2 regions of the Kitasatospora sp. NPDC043950 genome follow, and region 2 is predicted to be linked to the other one. Evidence: riboswitches for the same ligand, from Rfam matches in the RefSeq annotation. Region 2 holds a riboswitch; the other holds the start of a gene.

Region 1 (7,156 bases), on a different contig from region 2:
CCGCCTCCGCCTCCCGCCGCAAGTACGTCGTCAACGTCTCGGCGATGGAGGGCGTGTTCCAGCGCGGCTACAAGGGCGCCGGCCACCCGCACACCAACATGGCCAAGGCCGCGCTCAACATGCTCACCCGCACCAGCGCGCACGAGATGTTCGAGACCGACGGCATCCTGATGACCGCCGTCGACACCGGCTGGATCACCGACGAGCGGCCGCACCCGGACAAGATGCGGCTGGCCGACGAGGGCTTCCACGCCCCGCTCGACCTGGTCGACGGCGCGGCCCGGGTGTACGACCCGATCGTCCGCGGCGAGCTCGGCGAGGACCTGTACGGCTGCTTCCTGAAGGACTACGAGCGCTCCAACTGGTAATCCCCGATCCTGGCGAGGACCCCCGCGAAGGAGATGGCGAATTGACCACCGCACCGCTGCTCGGCGCAGGAATCATCGTGCCCACCGGGGACGGCCGGGTGCTGATCGGCCGGCGCACCACCGCCGGCGAGCCGCCGACCTGGAGCCTGCCCGGCGGAAAGGTCGATCCCGGCGAGTCCTTCGAGCAGACCGCGGCCCGCGAACTCGCCGAGGAGACCGGCATCGTGCTGCCCGCCGAGCAGATGCGGGTGCTCGCGCTCCTGCTCGACCACGAGCTCGGCCGGCCCCGGCTGACCGCCGCCGTGCTGGCGCCGCCGAGCCTGGCCGAGGCGGTCGTCACCGAGCCGCACGCCTGCGGTGGCTGGGAGCGGGTCGCGCTGGACGCGCTGCCGGAGCCGATGTTCTACCCGTCCTCGCTGGTCCTCGGCAGCTGGCTGCCGCAACGGCCGTCGGTGGTCCGGGCCGGAACGACCGGGTACCCCGTCACCCGCTGAGGCCGCCGGGGTACCCCGGCGGCACTCGGACGCCGAGAGCCCACCGCCCGGGCGGCCCGCGCCGAACGGCGACGGGCCGCCCGCCGTTGCGGGCGGCCTCGGGGCCGGTGATCCGCTTCAGCGAGTCGAGCGCGCCGGTCGGCTCGTCGGCGAACAGCACCTGCGGCCGGGCCGCCAGGCCCCGGGCCGGCGCCACGCGCTGAGCCTGACCACCCGACAGTTCGCCGGAGCGGCGCCGCTCCATGCCGCTCCATGCCGCCCAGGCCGAACCGGGCCGAGCCGGGCCGGCGCGTCCAGGAGAGCGGCGGTGAGGTCGATCCAGCGCAGGTCGGCATCCAGGTGGAACAGGCCGTGGTCGGCGGGCAGAGCGTCCACCAGGGCGCCGGTGCGGCGCAGTTCGGTGCGTTCGCGCATCCGGCGCAGGTGGGCGCGGCGCACTGGGTGTCCAGGTACTCCTCGGCGTCGCGGCCCAGCGTCAGGGCCAGCACCACCTTGGTGAACAGCACGCTCCGCAGGCTGGGTTCGGGCGTGTCCGGACCCCGGAGCCAGGTCTCGAACTCCGTCGCCCCGCGTCGGTGATCACGTAGCGCTCGCGTTCGGGTCCCTCGCCGGAACCCGGTCAGAACGCGGCCAGAACCCGGGCGGAGACACCGTCACCCGGGTGCGGGCGGGCAGGAGGCAGCCCCACGCTCACCCCCTGCACCGCACCACGGCCCGGCACCCCCACGGTCAACCGGGCCAAGCCGTCCCCTGGCACGAAGGATGCGGCCGGACCCCAGCCTGCCCGCCCGCCCGGCCGCTGCCGAGGGTCGAACGTCCCGGGTGCGCGAAGGGGCGCCGGGCGGCCGCACGCCCGGGCGTGACCCGGAACGCGACCGGCGCGCGGCGGCGCCGTCCGCAGGTCCCGGTGGTACGAGCCCGCACGACTCTTGTGCGCGGGCGGCCACCGGGTGGAAATTGGGTGACGAAGCCCCACGACCCCACCACCGCGCCGCCCCAACCCCCCTGAGGAGCCGTCGACGTGTCCAGCACACCCCGCCCCGCCCGGCCCTCGTCGCGCCCGCCGCGAACCGGCCGCCGGCTGCGGCGGGCCTTCGGTGCCCGGCACGAACCGCTGGTCCGGCCCGTCGACCGGGCCCGCGCCCGCGCCTGGCTGCTGAGCACCCTCGGGGCCCTGCTCGCCCTCGCCTTCGCCACCGGCAGCGCCCTGCTCGCCTACCACGCCACCGCACCCCAGGCCGACAGCGACCGCCTGCGCCTCCACAAGGTCGACGCCGTGGTGCTCACCCTCCCCGACCACGGCTCCGGCACCGGCACCGGCTCCGGCACCGGCGGACGCTTCGGCGCCGGCTACAGCACCCGCGTCGACGCCGAGGCCGCCTGGACCTACCCCGACGGGCAGCCGCACACCGGCACCGTCCAGGCCCCCCGCACGGCCGTCACCGGCACCGTCGTCCCCGTCTGGGTCGACCCCGCCGGCGCGCTCTCCTCGCCCCCGACCAACCGCGCCTCCGTCGCCGTCTCCGCCGTCTGCACCGGCGCCGGCGCCCTTCTCGCCCTCCTGGCCCTGCTCACCCTCGCCCTGCGCCTTCGCCTGCACGTCCTCGACCGCCGCGCCGACGAAGCCTGGACCCAGGGCTGGGCCCGCCTCGAACCCCTCTGGAGCGGCCGCGCCGGCCACCGCCAGGACGACTGACCCCTGAGGACGAGCGGGGGCCGGCGAGCGGAGGGGCGCGGCGCCGGGTCAGAGCGGGTGGGTCCAGGCCGGGGCGGGGTGGGATCCGGCGGCCCGGTGGGTGAGGGCCGCGACGGCGACGAGGAGGGTCAGGGCGAGGGTCAGGGCGACGGGAACGTCGGCCTGGCGGATGAGGAGGGCGCCGACGAGGGCGCCGACGAACATCCAGACGGCGGAGGCCAGACGGCGGGGGCCGGTGCGGTCGGCGGCGAGGGCCGTGATGGTCATGGTGAGCACCGTGGTGGTCAGGTCGGGGACCTTGAGGGAGCGGACCACCGCGTTCTGGCCGCCCATCGCGAAGGCCAGCAACCCGATGAGGCCGTAGCGGGCCGGGTCGGAGGTGTAGCCGGCCACGGCGGCCAGGGCGATGCTCGCGGCGACGAGCACCACCTGGCCGACCACCGCCGTGGTCAGCAGCCGCCCGCGGTGGTCGGGCAGCCGCCGGGCGAGGTGGCCCCCGACCAGGGCGCCGAGTACGAACGCGGCGAGGGCGCTCAGTGAGGCGGTGGCGGAGAGTCCGGCGGCACCGGCCAGGGCGAAGCCGAGGAAGACCACGTTGCCGGTCATGTTGGCGACGAAGACGTGGCCGAGCCGGAGGTAGCTGACCGCGTCCACCAGTCCGGTGACGACGGTGAGCACCAGCAGCATCGGCACCAGCGGCCCGTGCCTGGGGTCGGGGGTGAACATCGGGACCTCCTGGTCGGCCTCGTGACGGTGCCTCCGTTCTACCTCCCCCGGGCCGCCTACTAGGCGAGCGCGGGGCGGCTCGGGTCGTCGGGTTCGTCGTCGAGGTGCCAGTGCAGGTCGCGGACGCCGGGTTCGAGGGAGAGCCGGCTGACGACCTGTTCGAGGGCCGGGGCGACCTGCCCGGTGATGGCCACGGTGGCGCGCAGGCTGGTGGCGTCGCCGCTGTCGGTACGGCGGGCGCGCAGGCCGGTAGGGGCGAGGCCGGAGGCGGACAGGGCCTGGAGCAGCAGGGCCCGGATGTGGGTCTCGGCCTTGCGCTCGCATTCCAGGTGGACGGTGGCGCGGACGGTGGAGTCGGGGTCGCTGCCGGACTGCGGGGCGCGGTCGAGCATCCGGCCGGCCGGGCGCAGGATCAGGTGGACGGCGAGGACGCCGAGCGTACCGAGGACGGCGAATTCGAGCTTCCCGGCGGCGGCGAGCACCCCGACGGCGGCCGAACACCACAGCGTGGCGGCGGTGTTGAGGCCGCGGACGCCGGCGCCGTCGCGCAGGATGACGCCACCGCCGAGGAAGCCGATGCCGGAGACGACGTAGGAGGCGACCCGGGTGGGGCTGGCGGCGTCGCCGACGGCCTCGCTGTACAACACGAACAGGGTGGCGCCGGCGGCGACCAGGGCGTTGGTGCGCAGGCCGGCCATCCTGGCCCGCCACTGGCGTTCGACGCCGATGAGCGCGCCGCAGGCGACCCCGGTGGCGAGCCGGACGAGGAAGTCGGCGGTGGTCAGGGTGTGCACGACGGCACCTCCTTCACTGGGAGAGCTGGCAGAGCTGGGAGAGCGGGAAGGGCTGCGAGACCTGGGAGACGGACGGACGGGTGGCGGGCCGCTGCCCACCACCCGCCCGTTCGGGCTGCGGTCTGCGGCTCAGTGGTTGAGCGCGGTCTGGACGATCTTGATGATGACCATCACCATCGCGACCAGGAGGTAGGCGCGCAGGGCGCCCATGCCGACCTTGCGGGCGGTGGACATGACCGGCTTGCCGAGGGTCTCCAGCGGGGGCATCCGCCATTCCTCGCGGCCGGTGCGGTCGATCGGGTCCTCCTTGGTGGCGGTGCGGCCGAAGGTGAAGAAGTACCCGGCGACCAGCACACCGGCCACGCCGCAGCCGGCCATGATCCACAGGATGGCCTGCGAGCTGATGTCGGGCCAGACCACGGCGGCGGTCAGGATCAGCGACAGCATCACCAGGACCCCGACCACGGCGGAGGTGAAGGCGTTGGTCTTGGGCCCGTTGACCCACGGCCCCAGGACGGCCTTGTCGTTGCAGAGCAGCAGCAGGAACACCGTCGCCGAGGGCAGCAGCACACCCGCCAGCACCTGGACGAACTGCGTCATCAGGCCCTGGGTGTAGCCGGTGGACAGCAGCGTGATCGCGGCCGCCACGACCACCAGGCCGGCGTAGATCGCGTAGAAGCCCTTGGCGCCCTTGACGCCCCGGTGCAGCGAGTGCCTGATGCCGAACACGTCGCCGATCGCGTAGGCGGTGGAGAGGGAGACGGCGAAGGCGCCGATGATCGAGGCGTCCAGCAGCGCGATGGCGAACAGCACGCCCACCACGTGTCCGGCCTTGTCCTCAAGGCCCTTGGCGACGGCGGCCGCGTCGGAGAACTGGCCGAAGCCGTCGGTGCCGGCGAAGGCCGCGGCGGTGAAGCCCATCATCGCGGCGGCGCCGATGATGACGATGGCGATCCCGATCCACAGGTCGACCTTCTCGTACTTCATGAACCGCGGCGTGATCCGCTTGTCGATGACGTACGACTGCTGGAAGAAGAGCTGCCACGGGGCGACGGTGGTGCCCACGATGGAGACGATCACCAGCATCACGGCCGCCAGCTGGCCCGAGCCGCCCGGCATGCTGGGCACCACGAAGTCGTGCGCCATCTGCGAGGTCTTCGGGTGGACCATGAAGTAGATCGGCACCAGCAGCAGCGAGCCCACGCACAGCGTGACCGCGACGCGCTCGAAACGCTGGAACGAGCCGGTGAACGCCGAGGCGATGATGATCACGGCGGCCAGCACCACCGAGGCGACCTTCGGCAGCCCGAGGTATCCGGCCGCCAGGGTGACACCGATGAACTCGGTGACCAGCGTCAGCGCGTTCAGTAGGAACAGGTCGATGACGCTGAACGCGCCCCAGAACTTCCCGAAGCGCTCCAGGATCAGCCGGGCGTGGCCGACACCGGTGACAGCGCCCAGGCGCAGCACCATCTCCTGGTTCACGTACAGCACCGGGACCAGCATCAGCAGCGTCCACAGCAGCTGTGTGCCGTAGTTCTGCCCCGCCTGCCCGTACGTCGAGAAGGCGCCCGCGTCGTTGTCGCCGACCATCACGATCAGGCCGGGGCCCACGATGGCGAGCAGGGTCTTGAGTCTTGCGGACAGGCCGTGGCGCGGCGTGGTGTCGTCGAGCCGGATGGTGCCGAGCGCACCCTTGATGTCGCCGACGTGGGCGTCGTCGAGCACGGCGGTGCGGGTGGTGGTGGGGACCTTCGGGTCCAGCATCACGTTGGTCATGGCAGGGCCTCCCTGCCCCCTTCCTTGAGGGGGCGACAGGGGGCACGCAGCAGCGATCCTCCCTGCGAGAGCGCACGGCGTCGGACCGCACGGCGGCGCTGAGCGGCGGCGGCCGTGAGGGCATGACGGAGCGTCAGACGTCGTACGTCGGGGCGCGGTTGAGCGCATGACGCAGCGTCAGGTGAACGCGCGCAGGGAAGGTTGTTACCGCGTGCCAGAGGTGATCGAGAGCATGCGGGGGCAGGGGCGACTATGGCCCGGACTATCGCAGTCCATGTCTCTCGCCTCCTCCCGGTCGGGGGCGCACGTCTGTGCACCGCATCGCGACACGGCAAGGAGCGGACCGGCCCCACGGGACCGGCACACCCCAACTCGTCAGAGCTTTGGCACTCCACGGCGTGTCCAGCCCGATCGGCCGGAAGCCACTTGGGGTCAACCCTTAACTCGGGAAGACCTGTCCTGAACCTGGGCGTCTCTCGACGTCGTCGGGTCAGTGGCCTGTGTCCGTGAAGACGCCTCACCGAACGAGGTGCCTTTCAAATCTCGTCAAGCATAAACCCTCCCCTTCACCCGGATAGCGGCGTTTCGACCGAACTTCGACAGCTTTGTAGAAGCTTGACCAAACCCACCCCTCGACGTGCACCCCCGTCCGGCATATATAGTTCACCGACATATGCAGCTCAACAGCTCACGAGGGGGAAGTGTGTCCCACAGCGATCCGACCCGATCCGCACCCGTCCTGCACCTGGCCAACGTCACCCGGGTGCACGGCCGGGGCGCCGCCGAGGTACACGCCCTGCGCGGCGTCGAACTGGCCGTCCACCCCGGCGAGTTCGTCGCCGTCATGGGCCCGTCCGGCTCCGGGAAGTCCACCCTGCTGACCCTGGCCGGCGGACTCGACGCGCCCAGCGAGGGCGAGATCCTGGTCGAGGGCGTGGCCCTCGGCGGCCTCAGCCGCGGCCGGCTCGCCGACCTTCGGCGGCGCTCCATCGGGTACGTCTTCCAGGACTACAACCTGATCCCCGCCCTCACCGCCGCCGAGAACATCTCGCTGCCCCGCGAACTCGACGGAGTCTCCGGACGCACCGCCCGCCGCGAGGCGCTCGCCGCCCTGGAGGAGCTCGGCATCGGGGAACTCGCCGACCGCTTCCCCGACGACATGTCCGGCGGCCAGCAGCAGCGCGTCGCCATCGCCCGCGCGCTGATCGGCGAGCGCCGCCTCGTCCTCGCCGACGAACCGACCGGCGCCCTCGACTCCGCCACCGGCGAGGCCGTGCTCGCCGTGCTGCGCGCCCGCTG
Region 2 (7,156 bases):
ACATCCCGCGCGGCTGCGCGGCGGGCTACATGCCCGAGATGAACGTGCTGTGCGCGATCGCCGACCACAGCACCCAGAGCGACCAGCCGATCATGAAGCACCTCAAGGTCACCGTCACCAAGGCGTAGGAACCGAGGACGGCGCCCACTCCTGAACGCCCACTCCTGAACGCCCACTCCTGAACGCCTACTCCGACGGCTGCGGCGTCCAGCGGTGCAGGCCCTTGCGGTCGTAGTACCGGGTCATCCCGAAGCCGAAGGCCAGGGCGAGCAGCACGCCGACCGCGATCATGGTCCAGCCCCGGGCCAGGCCCGCGTCCGCCCGGGCGTCGAAGAACAGGATCGCCCGGATGCCGTCGCTGAGCTGGCGCATCGGCTCGAAGACGCTGAGGAAGCGGTAGAAGCCGGGCACCGCCTGGAGCGGGATGGTCGCCCCCGAGGAGGGCAGCGCCAGCGCGATGAAGACGAACATGGACACCAGCTGCCCGATCCCGCCGAACGCCGCGTTGATCGCCTGGACCCCGAGGCCGACGGCGAGGCTGGCGCAGTAGGCGAAGACCCAGAGCAGCGCCTGGTGCGGGGCGTCCATGCCGAGGACGGTGACCGAGCAGAGCATCACCAGGGTGGTGGTGAGCAGCATGATGCCGGCCGTCATGACCATCTTCAGCAGCAGAGTCTGGGTGCGGGTGATCGGGACGGTCGGGCGCCGGGTGTGCCAGGGGCCGAGCTCGCTGTCGCTGTAGCCAAGCGCGGTGTCGACGCCGTTGTGGATGATGTTGCCGCCGATGAAGCCGGTCAGCACGGCCAGCAGGGTGTAGTAGAAGGCGCTCAGGCCGAGCCCGCTGTGGGCGCCGATCGGGTGGCCGACCCGGGTGGTGACGGCGAGCGGGTCGGCGAGCAGCAGCCGCGCGGTGGCGCTGGTGCCCGTGCCGGAGCCGGAGCCGGCGGAACCGGACGGCGGCGCGGCCGCGGTCAGCTCCTTGCCGAGCGCCAGCGAGGCCTGGTGGGCGGCGGACTGGGTGATCTGGGAGGCCAGCGAGGAGCCGAGGCTGCCGAGGCCGGGGTTGGTGAGCACCGTCAGGGTGGGCCGTTCGGTGGCCCGGCCGGTGGTCAGTGCCGCCACGTCGGCGGTGAACGCCTGCGGGACGAGCAGCGCGCCGTAGACCTTCCCGGTGGAGAGCTGGTCCATCGCCTCGGCCTGGTCGACCTGGCGCCAGTCGACGGTGCTGCCGGGCGTCCCGGCGACGATCTCCCGGCTGAGCCGCGCGCCCAGGGTCTCCGCCCGGCCCGGCGGCGGCGGGCCCTGATCCGCGTTCACCAGGGCGATCGGGAGCCGGTGCAGGTGCCCGGTCGGGTTGAGGATGCCGCCCATGTAGAGCAGCGAGAGCACCACGGCCAGCAGGCCGCACAGGATGCTCGGGACGAGCCACAGCTTCGCGTGGCGGGCGAGCACGAGGGCCCGCGCCTGCCGGGGACCACCCTGGGAGCCTGCGGACGCCATGCCACCCCTCGGATTCGGGCGCAACCTGGTGCTGCTGCCGATGCGGTGGGAAGTCGTTCCGTGGCGGCCCGGCGGCAAAACCCCACGTCACCCGATCCGCCCCGCCGCCCCCCGCCACCCCTCGCCGCGCCTCGGCCGGGACGACCGGAGACAGAAGGTAAAGGTTCTACCAAGTACGCAAGTATCGGCCTCCGCGCGGTCTATGCTTCTGGAGGTTTGAAGAAGGCACCTCGTTCGGTGAGGCTTCTTCACGGACACAGGCCACTGATCCGACGACGTCGAGAGACGCCCAGGGTTAGGACAGATCTTCCCGACCTAAGGGTTGATCCGAAGTGGCTTCCGGCCCGACCGGGCTGGACACGCCGTGGAGTGCCAAAGCTCTGACGAGTTGGGGTGAACCGGCGGTCGCTTCGCGCGCCGGCGAACTCCTTGCCGCGTCGATCACACGCACCACGGGGTGCGTCGACCGGGAGGAGGCGAGAGACATGGATTGCAGTAGTCCGGGCCACAGTTGCCCCTACCCCCGCCTGTCCTCGCACACTCCCGGCACGCGGTAACGACCCTCCCTGCGAACATTTCTGACGGTACATCACCTCAACACCCGGCTTCGCCGTGCCCGAACGGGCCCGCACCGCCGGGTGGCGATGCGCCGCGCCCGTCCGCAGGGGGATCGCCGCCGTGCGCCCCCGATCGCCCCGCCTGCCCCGGGGCCCACGGGAGGATCGTCATGACCACCAACGCCACGCTCAACTCCAAGGTCCCCGCCCCGCGTTCAGCGGTACTGGACGACGCCCACGTCGGCGACATCAAGGGTGCGCTCGGCACCATCCGGCTCGACGACACCACGCCGCGCCGCGGCCTGTCCGCAAGACTCAAGACCCTGCTCGCCATCGTGGGCCCCGGCCTGATCGTGATGGTCGGCGACAACGACGCGGGCGCCTTCTCGACGTACGGGCAGGCGGGGCAGAACTACGGCACGCAGTTGCTGTGGACGCTGCTGATGCTGGTCCCGGTGCTGTACGTGAACCAGGAGATGGTGCTGCGCCTGGGCGCTGTCACCGGTGTCGGCCACGCCCGGCTGATCCTGGAGCGCTTCGGGAAGTTCTGGGGCGCGTTCAGCGTCATCGACCTGTTCCTGCTGAACGCGCTGACGCTGGTCACCGAGTTCATCGGCGTCACCCTGGCGGCCGGATACCTCGGGCTGCCGAAGGTGGCCGCGGTGGTGCTGGCGGCAGTGGTGATCATCGCCTCGGCGTTCACCGGCTCGTTCCAGCGCTTCGAGCGCGTCGCGGTCACGCTGTGCGTGGGCTCGCTGCTGCTGGTGCCGATCTACTTCATGGTCCACCCGAAGACCTCGCAGATGGCGCACGACTTCGTGGTGCCCGGCATGCCGGGCGGCTCGGGCCAGCTGGCGGCCGTGATGCTGGTGATCGTCTCCATCGTGGGCACCACCGTCGCCCCGTGGCAGCTGTTCTTCCAGCAGTCGTACGTCATCGACAAGCGGATCACGCCGCGGTTCATGAAGTACGAGAAGGTCGACCTGTGGATCGGGATCGCCATCGTCATCATCGGCGCCGCCGCGATGATGGGCTTCACCGCCGCGGCCTTCGCCGGCACCGACGGCTTCGGCCAGTTCTCCGACGCGGCCGCCGTCGCCAAGGGCCTTGAGGACAAGGCCGGGCACGTGGTGGGCGTGCTGTTCGCCATCGCCCTGCTGGACGCCTCGATCATCGGCGCCTTCGCCGTGTCGCTGTCGACCGCCTACGCGATCGGCGACGTGTTCGGCATCAGGCACTCGCTGCACCGGGGCGTCAAGGGCGCCAGGGGCTTCTACGCGATCTACGCGGGCCTGGTGGTCGCGGCGGCCGCGATCACGCTGCTGTCCACCGGCTACACCCAGGGCCTGATGACGCAGTTCGTCCAGGTGCTGGCGGGTGTGCTGCTGCCCTCGGCGACGGTGTTCCTGCTGCTGCTCTGCAACGACAAGGCCGTCCTGGGGCCGTGGGTCAACGGGCCCAAGACCAACGCCTTCACCTCCGCCGTGGTCGGGGTCCTGGTGATGCTGTCGCTGATCCTGACCGCCGCCGTGGTCTGGCCCGACATCAGCTCGCAGGCCATCCTGTGGATCATGGCCGGCTGCGGCGTGGCGGGCGTGCTGGTCGCCGGGTACTTCTTCACCTTCGGCCGCACCGCCACCAAGGAGGACCCGATCGACCGCACCGGCCGCGAGGAGTGGCGGATGCCCCCGCTGGAGACCCTCGGCAAGCCGGTCATGTCCACCGCCCGCAAGGTCGGCATGGGCGCCCTGCGCGCCTACCTCCTGGTCGCGATGGTGATGGTCATCATCAAGATCGTCCAGACCGCGCTCAACCACTGAGCCGCCGCCGGGGCGGCGCCCGACAGTGCCGCCGCCCCGGCCCCGACCCGGAAACCTCGACCGCCCCGCACCCGGGGAAGGAAGGAAGTACGGCCATGCGCACCGCCCTTCACCACCACTGCCCGCGCGTCCGCCTCGCCCTGCACGACGGCGTCGAGAGGGACTACCGCCTCGACGACCCCGGCGCCTGCCCGCACTCCGGCACACCCAACACCCGGGCCTCCGCGTACGAGCCGCGCGTGCACCTGACCTACCTGCTGGCCCGCCAGGGCCACCGCCCGGACTGGCTCGCCGACTTCGCGGACCTCCCGCCGGCCGCCGCGCGCCGCCTCAGCCGCGCCGCCGCCCGCCACCGGCCGCACGGCTGACGCCCCGCCGACCGCACCACCCGCGCCCTCGCGCACCCCCTCCACCCGCCGCCCCGTCACGGAGGTGACCTGCCATGTCCATCGTCGCCGCGTTCCACCCCTCCCTCCCGTCCGCCGGCCGCGGCCGCCTGCGCGCCGCGCTCGCCGCCGTGGGCCGACGCCTGGCGGAGAGCCCGCTGGACAGCCCCGTCCTGCACGCCGTCACGACCCAGGCCCCGGCACCGGCCGCCGCCTCCGCCGACCGCCCCGCCCGGCTGCGGGCCAGCTGGCGGACCGTCACGGCCCCGGACAGCACCGCCCGACTGGAAGCCTCCTGGCACCCCTGGCACCCCGCCCGCTGACCGGCCCGTCCCGATTCGTACAGATCCGCACCGACTCCGCACCGACCCGCCGAAGGAGCATCCGCCATGGCCGTGCGCTACCCCAGGCTCGAAGCCATCTTCTCGGACCACACCGCCGCCGCCCCGCCCCGGCGTCCGCGCCCCGCCCCGGCCCCCCGGCCCGCCGTCGACCCGGACACCGGCCTGGTGGTGGACCCCGAACAGCGCACCGTCACCGTCGACGGGCAGCAACTGACCCTCCCCTACCTGGAGTTCGAGCTGCTCGCGCACCTGGTCGACAACCCGCTGCGGGTCCACTCCCGCCGCCAGCTGATGGAGACGGTCTGGGGCCGGCCGGACACCGGCGACACCCGCACCATCGCCACCCACATCGCCCGGATCCGCCGCAAGCTCGGCCCCGGCCACCGGGAGGCGATCGCCACCGTTCGCCAGATCGGCTACAAGTACGACCCCCGCCTGACCCGCGTCGCCTGACCGCCGACCGATCGCACCGACCGAGGCCCGATCGCCCGCCCCGGCGGCACCCCGCCGGCCGCCACCCCACCGAAGGAGGACACCGTCGTGACCAGAACCGCCCTGTTCCCCTGGACCAGCAGAGGGACGGCGCTGTGCGGCGTCCTGCTCCTCCTCACCCTCCAGGGGATCGCCGTCGGCGTCGCCCCGGGGCGGCTGCGGATCTTCCTCTCCGGCGTGCTCATCGGCGCCTCGGCGGCCGGGCTGCTCCTCGCCCTGCTGCTCGCCCGCAGCGGGCGCGGCACCGCCCGACCCGCCGCCCCCGACGAGGACGACACCCAGTGGTTCAGCGCCCGCTCCCTGGACGGGTTCCCGATGGAGCAGGTCCGACCGCTGCTGCTGTCGCCCGGCGCCCCCGGCCTGAACCGGCTCTACACCGCCTGGGTGTTCGCCACCCACGGGCACGACCCCCAGTGGATCGCCCACCACCTCGACCTGTCCACCCCGACCGCCCGGCTGCTGGTCACCGCGGCCCGGCACCACACCGCTCCCGAGAGGAGGCCGCAGTGATCACGGCCCTCGACCACGTCCAGCTCTCCGCACCCCCCGGCAGCGAGGCCCTGCTGCGGGCCTTCTACGGCGACGTCCTGCAGATGGCCGAGATCCCCAAGCCCCGGCCGCTGACCGGGGGCGGCGGCTGCTGGTTCGCCGCCGACGGCGGCCGGGTCCGGCTCTACCTCGGCATCGAGGAGCGCTTCCGCCCCAGCACCAAGGCCCACCCCGGGATCGCGGTCTCCGAGATCGACGACTTCGCCTCGCGGCTGTCCGAGCTCGGCGCGCTCGTGGTGTGGGACGACAGCCTGCCGCCCCGGCGCCGCTTCTACACCACCGACCCCGTCGGCAACCTGCTGGAGTTCGTCGAAGCGGCCTGAGCCGGCGCGCGGAGGAACCCCGGATCCATTTGCCTACGGACGTACCCGAGGAGCAGACTGCCCGGGGCCCGCAGGACGGGCCCGGGACGACACCAGACGACACCACCGGAGGAGGCGGCCATGGGCGAAGACCCTCCCAGTACGCGCCGCCGTACCGGCCGCCTCCCCCACGCCCGACCGCGCGCCTGACGCAACGGCCCGGGGGGACGCGGCGTTCGTCCCGATCCCGCTGACGTCGCACGCACCTCTCCCGACCCCGGGGCCCCGGGTGCGCGCCGGAGGTGCACCCCATGACCCTGCCGAAGCCGGCCCCGGGCGCCGCCCGGGGCTCACTGCCGTCCCGGACGGCCGCCCGCCTGGCCCGGATGACCTGGGTGGACGCGCTCGTCGCGGCCGCCGTCCTGGTGCTGCTCTACCTCGCGCTGCGGGTCGGGCAGGGCACCACCGTCCGGTTCTCCACCGGCCGGAACGCGGCGGTCGACACCGACCCGGCCCGGCTGCCGTACGACGCGGCCCGCTCGCTGCTGCGGATGTTCGCCGCGCTCGCCGTGTCGGTGGTCTTCACCTTCGGCTACGCCTACGCCGCGGCCCGCAGCCGCCGGCTGGAGCGGGTCCTGATCCCGGCCCTGGACATCCTCCAGTCGGTGCCGGTGCTCGCCTTCCTGACCGTCGCGGTGACCGGCTTCCTCGCCCTGTTCCCCGGCTCCGTACTGGGCCTGGAGTGCGCGGCGGTGTTCGCCATCTTCACCTCCCAGGCCTGGAACATGACCTTCGGCTTCTACTGCTCGCTGGTCTCGCTGCCGCCCGAACTCGACGAGCTGTCGCGCTCGTTCCGCTTCACCCGGTGGATGCGGTTCTGGAAGGTCGAACTGCCCTCGGGCATGATCGGCCTGGTCTGGAACGGCATGCTGAGCTTCGGCGGCGGCTGGTTCTTCCTGGTCGCCTCCGAGGCGATCAGCGTCGACAACCAGCGCTACGCGCTGCCCGGGGTCGGCTCCTACGCGGGCGCGGCCATCGCCGCCGGCGACCTCGGCCGGGTCGGCTGGGCGATCGCCACCATGGCCGTCCTGGTGGTCGGCGTCAACCTGCTGTTCTGGCGCCCGCTCACCGCCTGGGCCGAACGCTTCAAGAACGAGCAGTCCGAGGCCACCGAGGTGCAGCGCTCCGTCGTGCTGGACCTGCTGC

Evidence for each region. A riboswitch is a leader RNA that binds a small molecule or an ion and turns the genes downstream of it on or off. The one in region 2 is predicted to bind magnesium.
Region 1: another riboswitch for magnesium. It lies ahead of AC07BF_RS17365 (NRAMP family divalent metal transporter); the one in region 2 lies ahead of AC07BF_RS01630 (NRAMP family divalent metal transporter).

What each region holds. Positions count from the first base shown of each region.
Region 1 is NZ_JBWKER010000023.1:62,475-69,630, reverse strand. Features, by position in the region: gene AC07BF_RS17400 (SDR family NAD(P)-dependent oxidoreductase) at 1-368, shown strand, start outside; gene AC07BF_RS17395 (nucleotide triphosphate diphosphatase NUDT15) at 410-862, shown strand; partial or broken gene AC07BF_RS17390 (ATP-binding cassette domain-containing protein) at 960-1,109, opposite strand; partial or broken gene AC07BF_RS17385 (PadR family transcriptional regulator) at 1,154-1,475, opposite strand; gene AC07BF_RS17380 (Rv1733c family protein) at 1,884-2,558, shown strand; gene AC07BF_RS17375 (YoaK family protein) at 2,607-3,284, opposite strand; gene AC07BF_RS17370 (MgtC/SapB family protein) at 3,344-4,078, opposite strand; gene AC07BF_RS17365 (NRAMP family divalent metal transporter) at 4,208-5,857, opposite strand; M-box (ykoK) riboswitch at 6,217-6,393, opposite strand; gene AC07BF_RS17360 (ABC transporter ATP-binding protein) at 6,531-7,156, shown strand, end outside.
Region 2 is NZ_JBWKER010000002.1:98,092-105,247, forward strand. Features, by position in the region: gene AC07BF_RS01620 (FdhF/YdeP family oxidoreductase) at 1-128, shown strand, start outside; gene AC07BF_RS01625 (YhgE/Pip domain-containing protein) at 187-1,500, opposite strand; M-box (ykoK) riboswitch at 1,723-1,900, shown strand; gene AC07BF_RS01630 (NRAMP family divalent metal transporter) at 2,228-3,877, shown strand; gene AC07BF_RS01635 (hypothetical protein) at 3,973-4,245, shown strand; gene AC07BF_RS01640 (hypothetical protein) at 4,320-4,586, shown strand; gene AC07BF_RS01645 (winged helix-turn-helix domain-containing protein) at 4,653-5,060, shown strand; gene AC07BF_RS01650 (hypothetical protein) at 5,148-5,609, shown strand; gene AC07BF_RS01655 (VOC family protein) at 5,606-5,971, shown strand; gene AC07BF_RS01660 (ABC transporter permease) at 6,262-7,156, shown strand, end outside.